Regions from separate parts of the Shewanella sp. 5S214 genome, predicted to be linked through region 2. Evidence: predicted binding sites of a transcription regulator. Region 2 holds the regulator's gene; each other region holds the start of a gene.
The links. The regulator sigma-54, encoded in region 2, starts transcription at its own class of promoters, with help from an activator protein. The targets are predictions, from matches to a motif close to GTTGGCACGNNNNTNGNNT.
Positions count from the first base shown of each region.

Region 1 (4,203 bases), on a different contig from region 2:
TAAACATGTGCGATCAGTTTAGGTATAATGCGCAACTGACTTTATAAATGATCTATTACAGATAGCAATTGCGTAACGTGCTAGTTAAGAGTGGCTTGATGGCATATAGCCACTAGCTGATTTTATCACTAGTTACACAGCACAACAGAATACGCAGACAACGAGGCAAAAATGAGCGACGTTACCACAGCTGAATTTAACGAAGAAGGTAAGTATATTCGTAAAATCAGAAGTTTTGTTTTACGCGAGGGCCGTTTAACTAAAGGTCAATCTCAAGCAATTGAAGCATATTGGCCAACAATGGGGCTTGATTACACTCCACAAGCGTTGGAGTTAACTCAAGTGTTCGGTCGCGATGCTGATACCGTGTTAGAAATCGGTTTTGGTATGGGCGCATCATTAGTGCAAATGGCAAAAGCTGCCCCAGAGCAAAACTTTATTGGCATAGAAGTTCATAAGCCAGGTATTGGTACGTGTCTTGCGGATGCTGGTGCTGCTGAAGTCACTAACTTACGTGTATATCATCACGATGCAATGGAAGTGTTAGAGCACAGCATTGTTGATGGTTCACTTGAGCGCGTTCAATTATTTTTCCCAGATCCTTGGCATAAAAAGCGCCATCATAAGCGCCGTATTGTACAAGCTGAGTTTGTACAGCTTATCCGCCGTAAGCTTAAGATTGGTGGCGTGTTTCACATGGCAACCGATTGGGAAAATTACAGCGAGCATATGTTAGAGATAATGAATGCAGCAGAAGGTTATAAAAATCAATCAACAACTGGTACAGTTGTCGAACGTCCAGACCATCGTCCGCTAACAAAGTTTGAAGCAAGGGGCCACAGACTTGGTCACGGCGTATGGGATATCATGTTTGAGCGTATCGCTTAATCACAACTACACTTTCAGCAATCGGAGAATACACCATGGCGCAAAATCGTAGTCGTCGTTTACGTAAAAAATTACGAGTTGATGAGTTTCAAGAGCTAGGTTTTGAAATTAACTGGACCTTTGATGAGTCAGTTTCTGAGCAAGATATTGATAACTTAGTCGATCAGTTTCTTATTGAAGTTATTGAACCTCGTCAATTAGGTTTCCACGGTGGTGGACACAAGCAATGGGAAGGTATTATTGCTACCCAAGCTATTGGTAAATGTACTGATGAAGATACTGCAGCAGTCAAAACATTCTGGAAAGATAAGCCTGTTTCTAACCTTGAAGTCAGTGATTTATATGATATTTGGTGGGGTTAAGCTAAATTGCCAGAGCAATTATTACTTCAGCAAGCTGTCGATAAAGTAAAATCGCTTTTGGGTAAAGGCAAGGTGGCAGGATATATTCCTGCTCTTGCCTGTGTTGACCCTAATAAAATAGGTATTGCAGTCACCACCATTGATGGTCAAACAATTGGTGCCGGTGATTACCTCGAACCTTTTTCAATTCAAAGTATTTCTAAAGTTTTTAGCTTAACTCTGGCACTGAATTTATATACCGAAGATGAAATCTGGAGTCGGGTAGGCAAAGAACCCTCAGGACACTCGTTCAATTCCCTCGTGCAGGTTGAATTAGAGCGCGGTAAACCTCGCAACCCTTTTATTAATGCTGGTGCACTGGTAATAGCCGACTTGCTGCAAGCGCGTCTTGGGGCACCTAAGCATCGTATGTTGGAAGTGGTCCGCCAATTAAGCCAAAACCCAATACTCACTTACGATAAAGTCGTCGCGGACTCTGAGTTCCAGTTCAGCGCCCGCAATGCATCTATTGCTTATTTGATGAAGTCATTTGGTAATTTTGACGGTGACGTTAATACCGTGCTTAAAAGTTATTTTCATTATTGTGCATTAAGAATGAATTGCGCTGATTTGTCTCGGGCTATGTTCTATTTAGCTAATCGTGGTAAAACGCTCGATGGCGACAGTTTAGTATCGCCTGTGCAAACTCGGCAACTCAATGCATTACTGGCAACATCGGGACTATACGATGGTGCTGGTGAGTTTGCTTACCGCGTGGGTATGCCGGGTAAAAGTGGTGTGGGCGGCGGGATTATTGCGGTTATCCCTGGTGACATGTCAATTTGTGTCTGGTCACCTGAGCTTGATGTTAATGGCAACTCACTTGCCGGCACTGCGATGCTTGAGCACCTCAGTCAGCAACTCGGTCGATCTATTTTTTAGTTTGGTGCAGATAAATTAATTATTATTGAGATTCGTAAAATAGACTACTTTTTGGTTTATTTTACGAATACACTTCCGCTATTGTTTCTCTACTCGCCCATCTTTTTTGTTTCTAAGCTTTTAATTCAATATAAATCATAATCTTATATTTTTTGGCATAACTTATGCTTTATACCTTTCATATTCGACCTAATTATTGATATTCGTATACCAAAAGGATTTTTATCATGACTAAGCAAAAGTTGATTTGTGGTTTAGCGTTAACGAGTGTGTTATTCACTGCTGGGGCGTTAACACCTGCAATGGCAAAAATGTCATTGAATGATGAGAAGTGTAACGTAACCCTAAACTACGACGTAACGGTTGAGCCGACTACGCTACAAATTAGCGATAATGGAATCGAAAAGTATCGTGTTGAGTTAGGTCAGCTTTATGTTGAGGGTAAAAAAGTGACTCTTACTGACAAACAACAAAAATTACTCACCCAGTACTCAGAAGAACTTTCTCGCCAAGTGCCAGATGTGATAGACCTTGTTGGAGATGTTGTTTCTGTGGCTACTCAAGCGGTTAATATGGCGTTAACACCTATTTTTGGTGATGCAGCTAATGTTCATATCGATAAATTAATGGTCGGTATTCAAAAGCGTGTTGATACCATGGCATATCAACAAGGCGATAAATTTTATTTAGGCTCAACAGAAGCATCAATTGAGCAAGCTTTTAACAAAGAGTTTGAGCAAGAAATGGAACAAATGGTTACCAGTTCAATGGGATCATTAATGATGACACTGGGTAGCCAAATAATGTCTTCAGAAGGGGGGTCATTTGAAGAGAAAATGAATGCTTTTTCACAAAAGATGGACAACGTCGGTGCCGACATCGAAAAGCAACTTGAGTCGCAATCGCAAGGTCTTGAAGATCGTGCCGATAAAGTATGTGATAACTTTGCCACTTTATTAGTGCTTGAAAATCAAACCCGTCAGGCTATTCCTGAATTAGCTCCTTATACCTTAGCTAAGTTAGGTGAAGCAGCAAAGTAACCTATATCGATTTACCGTCAATATGTCTCCCCGACACCTGACCTTCCCCTGTGCTCTTATTAAGACACAGGGGCTTTTTTTTGCGCCTATTTTAACGATTATGCCGCTATAGCTGGTGTTGCTTTGTTCTGATAAAGAGATTGTCAATTATAAATATAGAACCATATAGGCTTTTTTTGCTATACTGGTGCCAATTATAACAAAGTTACACTCTACTTTAGATGTGGTTATATTTTAGAATCTTCAATTGTTGATGTTGATTGACAGTATTCATGTGTTTTGGTGCTTATTTAGCAGTAAAAACATAACAAGTGAATATTGATTTTGATGCTTGGCAAGGTTTAGTTACTAGAACAGATATCTGAAATTATTATTAATGTCGTAACCAGCTTAAGGCGACTTTCATGTTAGAACTGTTAGAACCTATCGCAATTTTTACTCACGTTGCACGAGCAGGAAGTTTTAGTGCTGCAGCCAGACGTCTTGGCATTTCTAAATCTAAAGTGAGCACTCAAGTTGCAGATCTTGAACATAAACTTGGTGTCCAGCTGATCCAGCGTACAACACGTAGTTTAAGTCTTACTGAAGCCGGTAATTTATTGTATCTTCAGGGTGAAGAATTACTTCGCGATGCAGAGCAGGCCGTATCGAGTGTGCACAACTTGAATGATGCAACTCGTGGAGTATTGAAGGTCGGGATCTCGCAATCATTTGGTACTATGCATATTATCCCCGCTTTACCAGAGTTTATGGCAAGACATCCTGATCTTGAGCTGCAAGTCAGTTTACTTGATCATAAAGTTGATGTTGTCAGCGAAGGCTTAGATTTATTGTTAACCATGTCTGAGCAATTGCCGCTAGGTATGGTGGCAAGACCGCTAATGAAGTGTCAATTTTTGTTAGTCGCATCACCGGGGTATATTGCCCAACATGGTAACATTAGCCGCCCTGAGCAATTAGTCGAACACAATTGTTTGGTGTACCAAGGCGAG
Region 1 covers NZ_JBGOOV010000011.1:24,143-28,345, forward strand. Annotated here, with positions in the region: gene trmB (tRNA (guanosine(46)-N7)-methyltransferase TrmB) at 172-888, shown strand; gene ACED29_RS09280 (YggL family protein) at 924-1,250, shown strand; gene glsB (glutaminase B) at 1,257-2,171, shown strand; gene ACED29_RS09290 (YggN family protein) at 2,399-3,211, shown strand; gene ACED29_RS09295 (LysR family transcriptional regulator) at 3,616-4,203, shown strand, end outside.
Region 1: ACED29_RS09290 (YggN family protein) is a predicted target of sigma-54. The motif match lies at 2,323-2,341, and genes of this name have one in related genera.

Region 2 (4,203 bases):
ATCTGGTAGCCAAGTAACTGGTAACCGTATTAAGTACAACATTAACGCTCAAGAGCTGATTGCTGAAAGTACTGGTACAGGGAAAGATCGCGTTATTACTATTATTCAACCTGAGAATTTCCAAGACGAGACTGCACCAAAGCAAAAGCTCCCTGAAATTCCTGTTAAAAAGCAGATCAAACCATGACCCAAATAACCCTAACGGCTGAAAATTTAGCTAAAAGCTATAAAACTCGTCAGGTTGTTAAAGATGTGAGTTTAACCGTTAAAACAGGCCAAATTGTCGGTCTTTTAGGCCCCAATGGTGCAGGTAAAACAACCACGTTTTATATGGTTGTCGGCTTAGTGCAAAGCGATAAAGGTCGGATCTTAATTGATGATGACGATTTAACCGCCGACCCAATGCATCTTAGAGCTCGCAAAGGGATTGGTTACTTGCCGCAAGAAGCCAGTATTTTTCGCAAACTGACCGTATACGACAATATTATGGCCGTATTGCAGACTCGTAAAGAACTCACTACCGACCAACGGATTGAGCAAGTAGAGCATTTATTAGAAGAATTCCATATCACCCATATTCGCGACAGCCAAGGCATGTCGTTGTCTGGTGGGGAACGTCGTCGAGTAGAGATAGCGCGCGCGCTGGCCGCTAATCCTAAATTTATTTTGCTCGATGAGCCTTTTGCGGGGGTTGACCCTATTTCTGTCATCGACATAAAAAAAATCATTCAACAGCTTAAAAACCGCGGCTTAGGGGTATTAATTACCGATCATAACGTACGTGAAACCTTAGACGTCTGTGAGCGCGCTTATATTGTCAGCCAGGGCAATTTAATTGCCGAAGGCACACCTGATGAGATATTGAGTAATCAACAAGTTCGGGCTGTGTACTTAGGTGAACAATTCAAGCTATAGTTACTTTACTGGCCTTTTAGTCTATCTAACTCATTTCATTGAACGATATCTAAATAGCGTTAAATGTCATTGATGTATGTGACAATCGATTACAGTTTTCGAGATTGTCATTTTTATGGAAATCATCTAGGGATAAGCGGTAAATGAAAGCGTCACTCCAACTCAAAATGGGTCAACACTTAACCATGACCCCTCAATTGCAGCAAGCGATCCGCTTACTGCAATTATCGTCATTGGAGCTACAGCAAGAAATCCAACAAGCATTGGACTCAAACCCATTGCTTGAAATAGAAGATGAGTTTTCTCAAGCAAAAGACTCAGTAAAAGAAAGTCGCGACCAATCTGACACCGACTTTAGTGACAACAGCGTGGTCAATATAGAAAAAGACACCTCAACAGTCGACACAGCAGAATCCATGACCAAAGAAACCATGGACGATTTAGCTATGGATACCACATGGGATGAAGTGTACACCGCCTCACCAATGTCAGGTTCAGGCAGTGCTAGCATGCGCGATGATGATATGCCATTCCAAGGTGAAACGACTGAAGGCTTATATGAGCATTTAGAGTGGCAAAAAAATCTCACGCCATTTTCTGACACAGATCGAGCAATTGCTACCGCGATCATTGATGCCATTGATGAACGCGGCTATTTAACCCAAAGCACTGAAGATATTCTCGAAGCCATGGGTGATGAAAGTGTTGAACTAGATGAAGTTGAAGCGGTATTAAAACGTATTCAACACTTTGATCCCGTTGGTGTTGCCGCACGAGATTTAAGCGAATGTTTATTCATTCAATTAGCCCAATATGCCGACACAACCCCACATATAGACAATGCCCGTCTGCTCATTAAAGACTATTTAGATTTAATTGCTGGGCGCGATTTTAGATTATTGATGCGCAAAACCAAGCTCAAAGAAAACGAGTTGCGTGACGCAATCACCTTAATCCAGTCACTTAACCCTCGCCCGGGCTTGTTAGTCACCGCTATTGATGACGAATATGTTATTCCTGATGTAACCGTACTAAAGAAGAATGGCCGTTGGGTTGTAGAGTTAAACCCGGACAATATGCCTAAAATTGGCGTTAATCAACAATATGCAGCCATGGCTAGAAGCAGTAAAAACTCTGCCGATAGCCAATTTATTCGCGGTCATTTACAAGAAGCTAAATGGTTCATCAAGAGTATCGAAAGCCGCAATGAGACCTTATTGAAAGTCGCCAATTGTATTGTGCAATTTCAGCAAGGTTTCTTTGAATATGGTGAAGAAGCCATGAAACCTATGGTACTCAATGATATTGCTGAAGCAGTAGAAATGCATGAATCGACTATTTCACGGGTTACCACTCAAAAATATATGCACACACCACGTGGGCTATTTGAATTAAAGTACTTTTTCTCTAGTCATGTCAGCACCGACGATGGCGGAGAATGCTCATCTACCGCTATTCGTGCTTTTATCAAAAAACTGGTTGCGGCAGAAAACCAGCAAAAGCCATTAAGTGACAGCAAAATGGCCCAACTGCTGGCAGATCAGGGGATCAACGTTGCGCGTCGTACGATTGCAAAATACCGCGAAGCGATGCTCATTCCACCCTCAAACCAACGTAAGAGTTTATAACCTACAAGGCAACGGAGGATTTTTATGCTTATCAATATGACAGGTAGAAATATCGACATTACCGAATCTTTACGTGAATACGTTCAAGGTAAATTTTCAAAGCTTGAACGACACTTCGATCAGATCAATAATGTACACGTTGTGCTCAATGTAGAAAAATTACAACAAAAAGCAGAAGCTAAAATCAACCTTAATGGTGCAGAGATTTTTGCCATGTCAGAAAGCACTGATATGTATGCTGCAATAGACGCCCTGATCGATAAACTCGACCGTCAGGTAATTAAACACAAAGAGAAGTATACAAAACACTAACGATGGAACTTTGTACCATTCTGCAGCCGGAATGCACTACCTGTGCCACACCGGGCAGTAAGAAAAAAGTACTGGAACTCATCAGCAATTTAGTCGCTGCCCAGTACCCACCCCTATCTTCGCAAGAGGTTTTTGAAAGCCTATTAGCGAGAGAGAAAATGGGTAGCACAGGTATAGGAAATGGCATTGCGATACCTCATGGTAGATTAACGACCATAGAGCATCCGATCGCAATATTTATTAAATGTGAAGAAGCCATTGCCTTTGATGCAATCGATAAACAGCCCGTGGATATTTTATTTGCTTTGTTAGTACCTGCAGATCAGTGCCAACAGCATTTAAGCACGCTATCAAGCGTGGCTCAAAAATTAAGCGATAAGCAAATATTGAAACAGCTTCGTAAAACTCACGACTCAACAGAACTTTATCGGGTTATTACTGCATGAAACTTGTCATAGTATCGGGACGTTCAGGCTCAGGAAAATCTGTTGCTCTAAGAGTATTAGAAGATCTAGGGTATTATTGTGTTGATAATTTGCCTTTACCACTGATTGGCATATTACTGGCTCAGCTCAAAGGTAATAACGATCTAGTGGCAATTAGTGTTGATGTACGCAACATTGCCGAGCAAGGTAAAGTCCTTCAAGATCAACTTGCCTTACTTGAACATGACACTGAAATTATTAGCTTCTTTTTGAATTCTAATGATAAAGTGCTACTCAAACGCTATAGCGAAACGCGTCGATTACACCCGTTATCTAAAAATCATATTTCACTGCAAGAAGCGATCATATTAGAAGGCCGTTTACTTGAGCCTATCGCAAAAATTGTTGATCATTATATTGACACCTCTGCCCTGAATATTTACGAATTAAGCGACCAAGTCAGGCAAATATTGTTAGGTAGTGTCGATAAAGAGTTAGTGATTAACTTTGAGTCTTTTGGCTTTAAACACGGTATGCCAACAGAAGCTGACTTTATGTTTGATGTGCGCTTTTTACCTAATCCACACTGGGAAATAGCACTACGACCACTCACAGGTTTAGACGAACCGGTACAAGAGTTTTTAGGTCGGCAACCTCTAGTGAATAAGTTTATCTGGCAAATTGAAAACTTATTTGAAACCTGGATGCCGCATTTAGAACGTAATAACCGCAGCTATCTGACTATCGCCATTGGTTGCACCGGTGGCCAGCATCGCTCGGTATATATAGCCGATCAATTAGCAAAAAGGTTTAGACATGGCAGTAAACATACAGTTAATGCTCGCCACAGAGAATTAAATTTAACTGATACTGACAGCTAACTGAGCATAGGATCGCGCTAATGATCAAACTTGAACGCCAAG
Region 2 covers NZ_JBGOOV010000016.1:48,840-53,042, reverse strand. Annotated here, with positions in the region: gene lptA (lipopolysaccharide transport periplasmic protein LptA) at 1-187, shown strand, start outside; gene lptB (LPS export ABC transporter ATP-binding protein) at 184-915, shown strand; gene ACED29_RS12090 (RNA polymerase factor sigma-54) at 1,059-2,543, shown strand; gene hpf (ribosome hibernation promoting factor) at 2,568-2,855, shown strand; gene ptsN (PTS IIA-like nitrogen regulatory protein PtsN) at 2,858-3,301, shown strand; gene rapZ (RNase adapter RapZ) at 3,298-4,161, shown strand; gene ACED29_RS12070 (HPr family phosphocarrier protein) at 4,182-4,203, shown strand, end outside.

Region 3 (4,203 bases), on a different contig from region 2:
TAACCCTTATGCCAACTAAGTAGCGGGAATAAAGTAGCGTAAGTCATTAAATTAGTTTGTTTAATTCATATTTTATTAACGTAAATTTTCTTCATAGCCATAGGGATAGCTTGCCGATGCACTGCATCAGCGCTAGCCCTAAAGCAAATTAATCGATTATCCTATCAATTCTTCTTACCTAACAGCCCAACAGGGCACAGCTAATATAGTCGTGTTTAATAATGAAGGTGTAATAGTTACATTAGCGCTGTAATACTTACCTACAATACACTTAGTTAGGCCAGCGCCTTTGTTTCATTTTATGGTTGTATAAAACGGTATAAGAGATTATTTAGATATGTGCTTACTGGCCGTAAAGTATATTACGGGCTGAATCGTTATCTAAAAAAGGCTCCAACACATTTTAGTGTTGAAGCCATTGATAATCACCTTTGGATAAAAACATGGGGGCTATTTATCCCGAATCACTACGATTAAAATTTATATTCAAACCCGACCGAGGCCTATTTTAAATCGGTTGAGAAATTAGCATCATCAATGTCATCGGTTGCACAATCATCGGTTGCACTATCAAGGTTTAAGTCACTGTCATATAGTGTGTAGTCGACCTCAGCGGTCCAGCTTTCGTTGATATGATAACTACCACCAACACTAGCAAATAAACCTTCATCATCAGTGCTGTCGCGAGCGCCAAGAACCGAATAATCAGTCTTGTGGCACAATTGACCACCATGGACACAAAGACTGATGTTGTCTGACACTGGCAAACCTAATTTTAAATTTAGGGAATAGCCATTAGTATCTGTATTGGCTAAATCGTTGCCCTAGTTACCAAAGTCAATGTAACCATCTTCAACTGCAATGTATTGATTAAATCCATAACCTGCAAATACTTGATATGCATCTTTGTCGTCATCACATTCTTCGTCGCCGTCTACTCGTAAATAACCATAGTTAGCAGCCATCTACTTCTGGATTATATGTTTTTGCTTGTACCTTAGAGTTTAAGAAACCAGCGGTAATAAGTGTACCCACTAATATTGTCTTTTTCCTTACATATCCCACCACTTAACTCGAGTTGAAGTGAGTTAAGTAGGTGAGCTTTTTGCGCTGCCACAAACCTGCATAAACATTGACGACTTAATTCGCTATTTAATCTGTTATTCACTCCGGTATAAACATTAATACTCCACAAGGCTTGGTTAAATGACTTGAGTCAATCATGTAGATATCAGACAAGTTTATGTTCTCTATTGGGGAGTAAATTAAACCACAACCGTGTGTGTAAAAACTTCATATTCCTTGTAAATTATTCATCTTTTATAGATTAAGCAGATCAAGGTTGATTTTATTTTTCAATAAAATCAGGTTGATAAGTTTATTTTATTGTTGGGGTGTTTATTGCATCTAAGAAAGTAAGCTAACAATGGTTAGTAGTACAGTCAAAACAGGAGTGAATATGTTAAATCAAAAAACAAGTGTAGAGAATGTAACAGATGTCATCCAAGTTATGAGAGCTGGTGTCGAGTTTTACCAAGACGCAATTGAGAAGGTCAGTAACCCAGCGCTCAAAAGTACTTTCACCAAAATGGCCACGAAAAAAGCCACAGCGATTCAAGCATTACAACCACTTGCCATTGCTGAGCAAGGTGATATTGAAGATGGGAGTTCTTTTGCGGTAGAGTCGCGCAAAATATACACCAAATTTGTGGCAGTGTTCTCAAGTGATGAAGACTACACCTATATTAAGCAACTTGAAGAAGTTGAAGATAAGGTGCTTGAAGTGCTGGATGATGCGATCGATAAAAATCAACAGGGTCAGGCATTGCTTATACTGACCAATATTCGAGCGGATGTGCAATCGATGCACGACGAAATGAAAACTCTGCAACAGTTACAGAAAAACTAGTACTGGTTCATTGTGTAAATGCCCTGCGGCGGGGTATTTGAATGCTTGGTTATAATCTCTAAAGCCGGACTACGGATTAGGGATATATCTAAATTATAGCTGTCGCTGATGTGTATTTAATACCGAGCCACATCATCAATACGCATCATCGGCTGTGGGTTTTGTCCAAGATGTCATTATTTAAGATGGATATGTCTACTGCGGCGACCCAGAATTTTTCTCACATGGAGGAGTATTTAACTATGAATAACGACATTATTAAAGGTAAATGGAAGCAGGCATCTGGTTCACTAAAAGCGCGTTGGGGTAAATTAACCGACGATGATTTACAGGAAATCGATGGAAAACTTGAGAAATTCCAAGGTAAGATGCAAGAGAAATATGGTATGGCTAAAGATGAGGCTAAAAAGGAATTCGACAAGTCACACTCTTAGCGTGTAACCAATGAAAAAGGCGTCATGTTATATGACGCCTTTTAAAGCTCCGACTCGAACAATCTCTGAGCTGATGAAAATATAATTGTCTATTAATCAACAGGATGCTTGACTAAGTTCTGCCATTCAAACTGACTAATCTCGTCTAATATACCTTAACTATGAACTTTACAGCCATCATAGAACATAGCAATTATGATGATTTATTTTGGCTTGCGCACAGCATTATTAACATTATGCCTTTCAATCAATTGAATAAAAAACTCAATAAAAACTGTAGATATAGACAACCTTTAGTTAATTATTTTTGAGGTTTCTGTGAAATCCACAGTTTAATGTGCCCTTGGACGACCACCACACCATTGGTATCATAGGCTTTAACATCGACTAACATATCGCCCACTTGCCACTGCTCTGGTTTTACCTCTGCAACACATAAAATATCACTCGCCGCTTTTGCGGTGTAATCGACCGACATTCCTTTTGGTATCCAACGTAAATGCGCCGGAATCGATGCTTCAGCCATAGTGCCCATAGCCATTTCTAAACCATTACAAATAGCAATAACATGCACAGTGCCAATATGATTTTGGACTTTTTTACGCTTTTTGATTAAACATTCACAACGGTTTACACGTAAATCGCTTATGTAAGGATGTACTGTGCCAAAATAGGGCGCCATACGCGCTACCATTTTAGAGAATATATGCTTACCAAAAGGGTACGCGGTCACTTTTTGATATAGTGACATGACTTTATTAGATTTAGTTTGGGCCATTGGAAAGACTCTGGTTATTGTGTAAGTAAGTTGTCTGGTCGGATGAGGTTAGCATTGTTGTAACCTGCGGTGAAGTCATGATCAATATTTTCCATCGCTCATTACACTGGCCACAGGTATAATTTACTTGATTAGACACTTTAAGGATGAATTTTGAAAACTGACTCACTGATATTAAATTATTTTAAAGGTATGGCTATGGGGGCGGCAGATGTTGTCCCTGGCGTGTCTGGCGGCACAATTGCATTTATTACCGGTATTTTAGACCCGCTGTTGGATGGTATTCGCAAAATTAATTTTTCGTTAGTGGGGGTGATTAAGCAAAAAGGGATTAAAGGTGCTTTTTTACACATTAACGGTCCTTTTTTAGTGTGTGTGTTTGGCGGAATTTTAACCAGTATTTTTACCTTAGCTAAATTAATTTCTTGGCTATTAGCGACGCATCCTATTCCTGTGTGGTCGTTCTTTTTTGGCTTAATTTTGTTTTCTGTGGCTCACATGCTCAAGCAAGTGGATAAATTCACTGTTGTTCGGGTTGTTATGTTTATTGTCGGTGTCGTATTTGCGTGGGCAATCACAGTGTTGCACCCTATTGAAATGCAGGTGAGTTACCTTAACTTCTTTTTCTGTGGTGCCATTGCTATTTGCGCCATGATATTACCAGGCATTTCGGGCAGTTTTATTTTACTGCTCTTAGGGATGTATCCTGCGGTGTTAGCTGCTGCAAAAGGGTTTGATATTGTTTATTTAGCCTGTTTTGCTTTAGGTGCTGTTGCGGGACTATTGAGTTTTAGCCATGTGTTATCAGCATTGTTGCGTAAATTCCACGATGCGACTTTACTCTTTTTAACTGGGTTGATGTTAGGCACGCTCGGTAAAATCTGGCCATGGAAACAAGTGATTAGCTGGCGTGAAAACTCTAAAGGCGAGTTAGTGCCATTGGTTGAGCAAAATTTATCTCCGTTTCAGTTTGAGCAAATTACCGGTGAGTCATCACAAATGATCGTCGCTATAGTGTGTCTGCTGATTGGCATTGGTTTGGTTTGGGGTCTAGAGCGCGTGGGTAATCGAGCGTAAAACTC
Region 3 covers NZ_JBGOOV010000012.1:105,714-109,916, forward strand. Annotated here, with positions in the region: gene ACED29_RS10310 (SDR family oxidoreductase) at 1-23, shown strand, start outside; partial or broken gene ACED29_RS10315 (outer membrane beta-barrel protein) at 504-965, opposite strand; gene ACED29_RS10320 (PA2169 family four-helix-bundle protein) at 1,460-1,909, shown strand; gene ACED29_RS10325 (CsbD family protein) at 2,152-2,343, shown strand; gene ACED29_RS10330 (hotdog fold domain-containing protein) at 2,645-3,121, opposite strand; gene ACED29_RS10335 (DUF368 domain-containing protein) at 3,314-4,198, shown strand.
Region 3: ACED29_RS10320 (PA2169 family four-helix-bundle protein) is a predicted target of sigma-54. The motif match lies at 1,389-1,407, and genes of this name have one in related genera.

Region 4 (4,203 bases), on a different contig from region 2:
GGTTTACTAATACGTGCGCCATGGACAAAAGTACTGCTACTCAGCTATGTCGCCCTACAAAGCCTAGGGTTAGTTGCAATGACAACAACGGCGTTGATTGCCTATCAAATCACCCCTGAAGACGTCAAACTGGTATTTCGAGGCTATAATATTCCATTAATTCCGCTATGGTTATTACTGTTAAGTGTGGTGGTGTTTCAATGGTGGGTTGGTCTGTCGAACGCGACCAGAGACTATCTTGCTCAAAAATAAACACCAAGTGCTATAGGCCTAGCTTAACTATCATCTCTAGCATTTTTTTAGTGTACAATTTATTCACACATGCAACATTAAAATAATACTAATAATAAATATCTGTGGAACGTGAATTATGACTAGCTTATCTCCAAGTGAATTATCCATCCTATTACTTGAGCCTTCAGAGACTCAACGTAAGATCATTATTACTCGCCTTCAGCAAGAAGGTGTCAGCAGCATCCAAACTGCCGCAACCATTGCTGAAGCTAAAGAGATAATCCATCGCCATAAACCAGACTTAATTGCCAGCGCACTGCATTTTATCGATGGCGAAGCCACTGAGCTATTGCAGTACATCAAAATGACTCCAGCATTGAGTGATATTCAATTTATGCTGGTTTCCAGTGAGTGTCGTCGTGAACAGCTAGAAATTTTTAGACAATCAGGCGTAGTGGCTATCTTACCAAAACCATTTAATGCCGAACACTTAGCTACGGCACTTAACTCAACCATTGATTTACTCAGCAATGACGAGCTCGATTTAACCCACTTTGATGTTCACAGCATTAGAGTATTGGTGGTTGATGATAGCCGAATGGCACGAAATGTTATTAAGCGCACCATAGGCAATTTAGGCATACAGCTAATTACTGAGGCTGTTGATGGTGAACAAGCGATTAGCCTAATGAAAGACAATATGTATGATTTAGTGATCACTGATTACAATATGCCCTCGGTAGACGGACTTGCACTGACTCAGTACATCCGTAACCACAGTCAACAATCTCATATTCCAATCCTAATGGTATCGTCAGAAGCCAACGATACTCATCTGAGTAATGTATTTAGTGCTGGCGTCAATGCGCTTTGTGACAAGCCTTTCGAGCCGCAGTTAGTTAAGAAAATTCTTTATCAGCTCTTAGAAGAGTAACAACAAGGCAAATAAAGACATTATTTGTGCTAATTTTGCTTTAAAACCATTACAGATACTGAATTTATGGGATAAAGTGCTTTTAAACCAGCATCGCTTGTGGCATGTTAATCATGTTTTAAAAAAACACTTCTATGGAAAGCAGAGAATATCAATATGAACAAAAGTGAATTAATTGCAAAAATCGCTGAAAATGCGGAACTAACAAAAGCTGAAGCTGGCCGCGCTCTAAAGTCTTTCGAACAAGCGGTAACTGAAGCCATGAAAAATGGTGATAAAATTTCTATTGTTGGCTTTGGTTCTTTTGAAACCACTCAACGTGCCGCGCGTACTGGTCGTAATCCACAAACTGGCAAAGAAATTCAAATCGCAGCAGCTACAGTGCCTAAGTTTAAAGCTGGAAAAACACTAAAAGATAGCGTTAATTAATTATTCGTTTACTCTTTTTTTGCTAGAAACCTCCTTTATGGAGGTTTTTTATTGCCTGCTTTTTATATTTATCCTCTGCAAACAGTATTATCTCTTAATTCAACATCAACGAATATTAGGATGCTGAGCACTGTTGCACAAAAAAGGGGCGAGCTTGCATCATTAAGTTGCAACAAATATGCAACAAAATGATCCATGAATACATAAGCAACTGACTTTAATAGGAAAATAGAGTTGGCATGCGATTCGCTAATTAATCTTCAGACAAACCAACATTGAGTTCATTTAGTTACACATAAATGCCTCATTGATAATAAAACGTTAAGGGATGAAGATGAAAAAATCACTATATCAAGCAATTGCATTATCAACAGGCTTATTACTGAGTGGCTCTGCCCTTGCTGAAGTTACGGGTAATATTGGCGCAACATCAAACTATTTATGGCGTGGCACCACACAAACTAATGATGCGGCTGCGGTTCAAGGTGGCATTGATTATGCCCATGACTCTGGTTTTTATGCTGGCACTTGGGTATCTAATGTCGATTTCGGTGATGAAACCAGTTACGAGTTAGATTTGTACGGCGGTTATGGTGGTAACTTTACTGAAGACTTAACTTACGACATTAGCTACCTTTATTATGCTTACCCAGATGCTGGTGGCAGTATTGATTTTGGTGAAGTCGCGCTCACTCTTGGATGGAAATGGCTAGATGTTGGCTATTCTAAAGTAATTAATGCTGATTCAGGTGTTTCTGGTGCCAGTGACGAAACAGATTGGAGCTATATCCAGGCCAATGCCAGCTTCCCGTTAACAGAAAAGCTCAGCGTCGCATTCCACTATGGTTATTCACAAGGCGATGTAGTTGAAGATTTGTTCGGTGACACTTATGCAGACTACAACGTCACATTAAGTGCTGAAACAGACATAGGTACCGTATCCTTCATGGCTTCTGATACTGACTTACCAGACAATGATGCAAAAGTTGTTTTAGGCTACTCTTACGGGTTTACACTATAACGAGTAACACCATTACTGGCTCGCTTTATGAGTATATCAACGCCACCTCATTAACAGGTGGCGTTTTTCTATCTGTAGCAGATAGAAGCAGTATTATCTGGCGACATCATGGCATAGATAATACTTGTTTAAGCACACACTCTTCGCACTTGGCTTTATGTTTTACTAGCAAGAAATACATTTACTGCTAAGCTCAAAACGAAGGGTAAAAATAGCTGTCCAATTAAGGAAAAATATTTTACTTCCCTATTAACGTTTTTTTAGTTAGAAAATGCTCATTGAATTAATACCACGCTTTTATTTTACATGAGGGTTTTGTGATGGCTAATATTAGTGAAATAGTGCCTGATGACACAGAAATAGATGCGATGACGACGCCTAGAAACGTTAAGTCTGCCGAAAGTTTACAGCATAAACGCCAAGTGAAACGAAGATTAGAAGATTTTCTCGAACAAGCCCAATTACGCAAAGCAATTGGTGACGATGACTTTTTCTAAAAAATAGGGATAAACGCTTATATCGTTTATCCCTGTCTGTATTATCATCTTTATCTCAGCGGATGTTAGGCGCTGATCAATATGCTATACGCTTTTAATTTGTTCGCGCCGCATATGCTTACCCGCTTGGGTTTGGGTGAGCAGCAGCTCGGCTTTGGCCCCTAGATAGACATAGATTCCCAGCCCTACCAACAAGCCCACTACGGCTAACATCATTAAAATTGCTGGCTCAATATATTGCTTTTCCCCTAGCGACGCTTTAAACATAGTCAACAAGGCTTCTATTGAAATCGCAATCAAAATGGTCGAAATAAACCGCGTAATCGTTCGTCGAGTTGAACTGTGACGAAAAATATCTTTATGCATCAATACTTCTTCTTCCAAAATAGTTTTACCCAAATCAAAAATGGCTAATGCCAAGGTAAGAAAAATAATAATGCCGAAGGGTTGCAATGGATCATGGGTAGCAGAAATTTGGCTAAAAAGGGTATAAATGTCACGAACTACAGTCCACATTAGCACGCTCACTAACACAAAAAGGCCCAGTACAATTGCAGCATAAATACTTTTAAAAAAAGGCGACATTTTGCGTCTAGCACTGTCACCCATCATAAACTCAATTAAGCGCGTTAAGTTGACATCAATAACCACAATTACCACTTGCCCAGACGCAGATTTAATCATTTGTGATGCAGACAAACACAAGCCACCACCAGAATTAGACAAATAAGGTCGAGTAATATGCACAGTATCAACCGCAGTCAATTGGGTAAAGTAAGGCCGCTGACTTCGATCTGCACGGTCACCGCAATTCATTAATTTAACCTGCTGGTTAATGACGCTGATATTGGGGCAAATCTGTATGCCCTGAGCATTCAATAAATAAATCAGTTCCACGAAGGGATAGCTTATCGCCATATCTTCAAAAATTTTAGCCGATATAGGTTGCTCGAATAAATTAATATCGCCCACACCAATCAAAATAGACTCTAGTAGCTCGTGCACTAAATGCTCATATTCATGATAACGCTCAATCACACTTAAATAGCTCATCGCTGCCATAAATTTTCCTTTTAATTATTACTACT
Region 4 covers NZ_JBGOOV010000004.1:200,416-204,618, reverse strand. Annotated here, with positions in the region: gene ACED29_RS04305 (hypothetical protein) at 1-252, shown strand, start outside; gene ACED29_RS04300 (response regulator) at 371-1,168, shown strand; gene ACED29_RS04295 (HU family DNA-binding protein) at 1,325-1,597, shown strand; gene ACED29_RS04290 (TorF family putative porin) at 1,932-2,618, shown strand; gene ACED29_RS04285 (PA3496 family putative envelope integrity protein) at 2,939-3,115, shown strand; gene ACED29_RS04280 (PDC sensor domain-containing protein) at 3,200-4,177, opposite strand.
Region 4: ACED29_RS04290 (TorF family putative porin) is a predicted target of sigma-54. The motif match lies at 1,831-1,849, and genes of this name have one in related genera.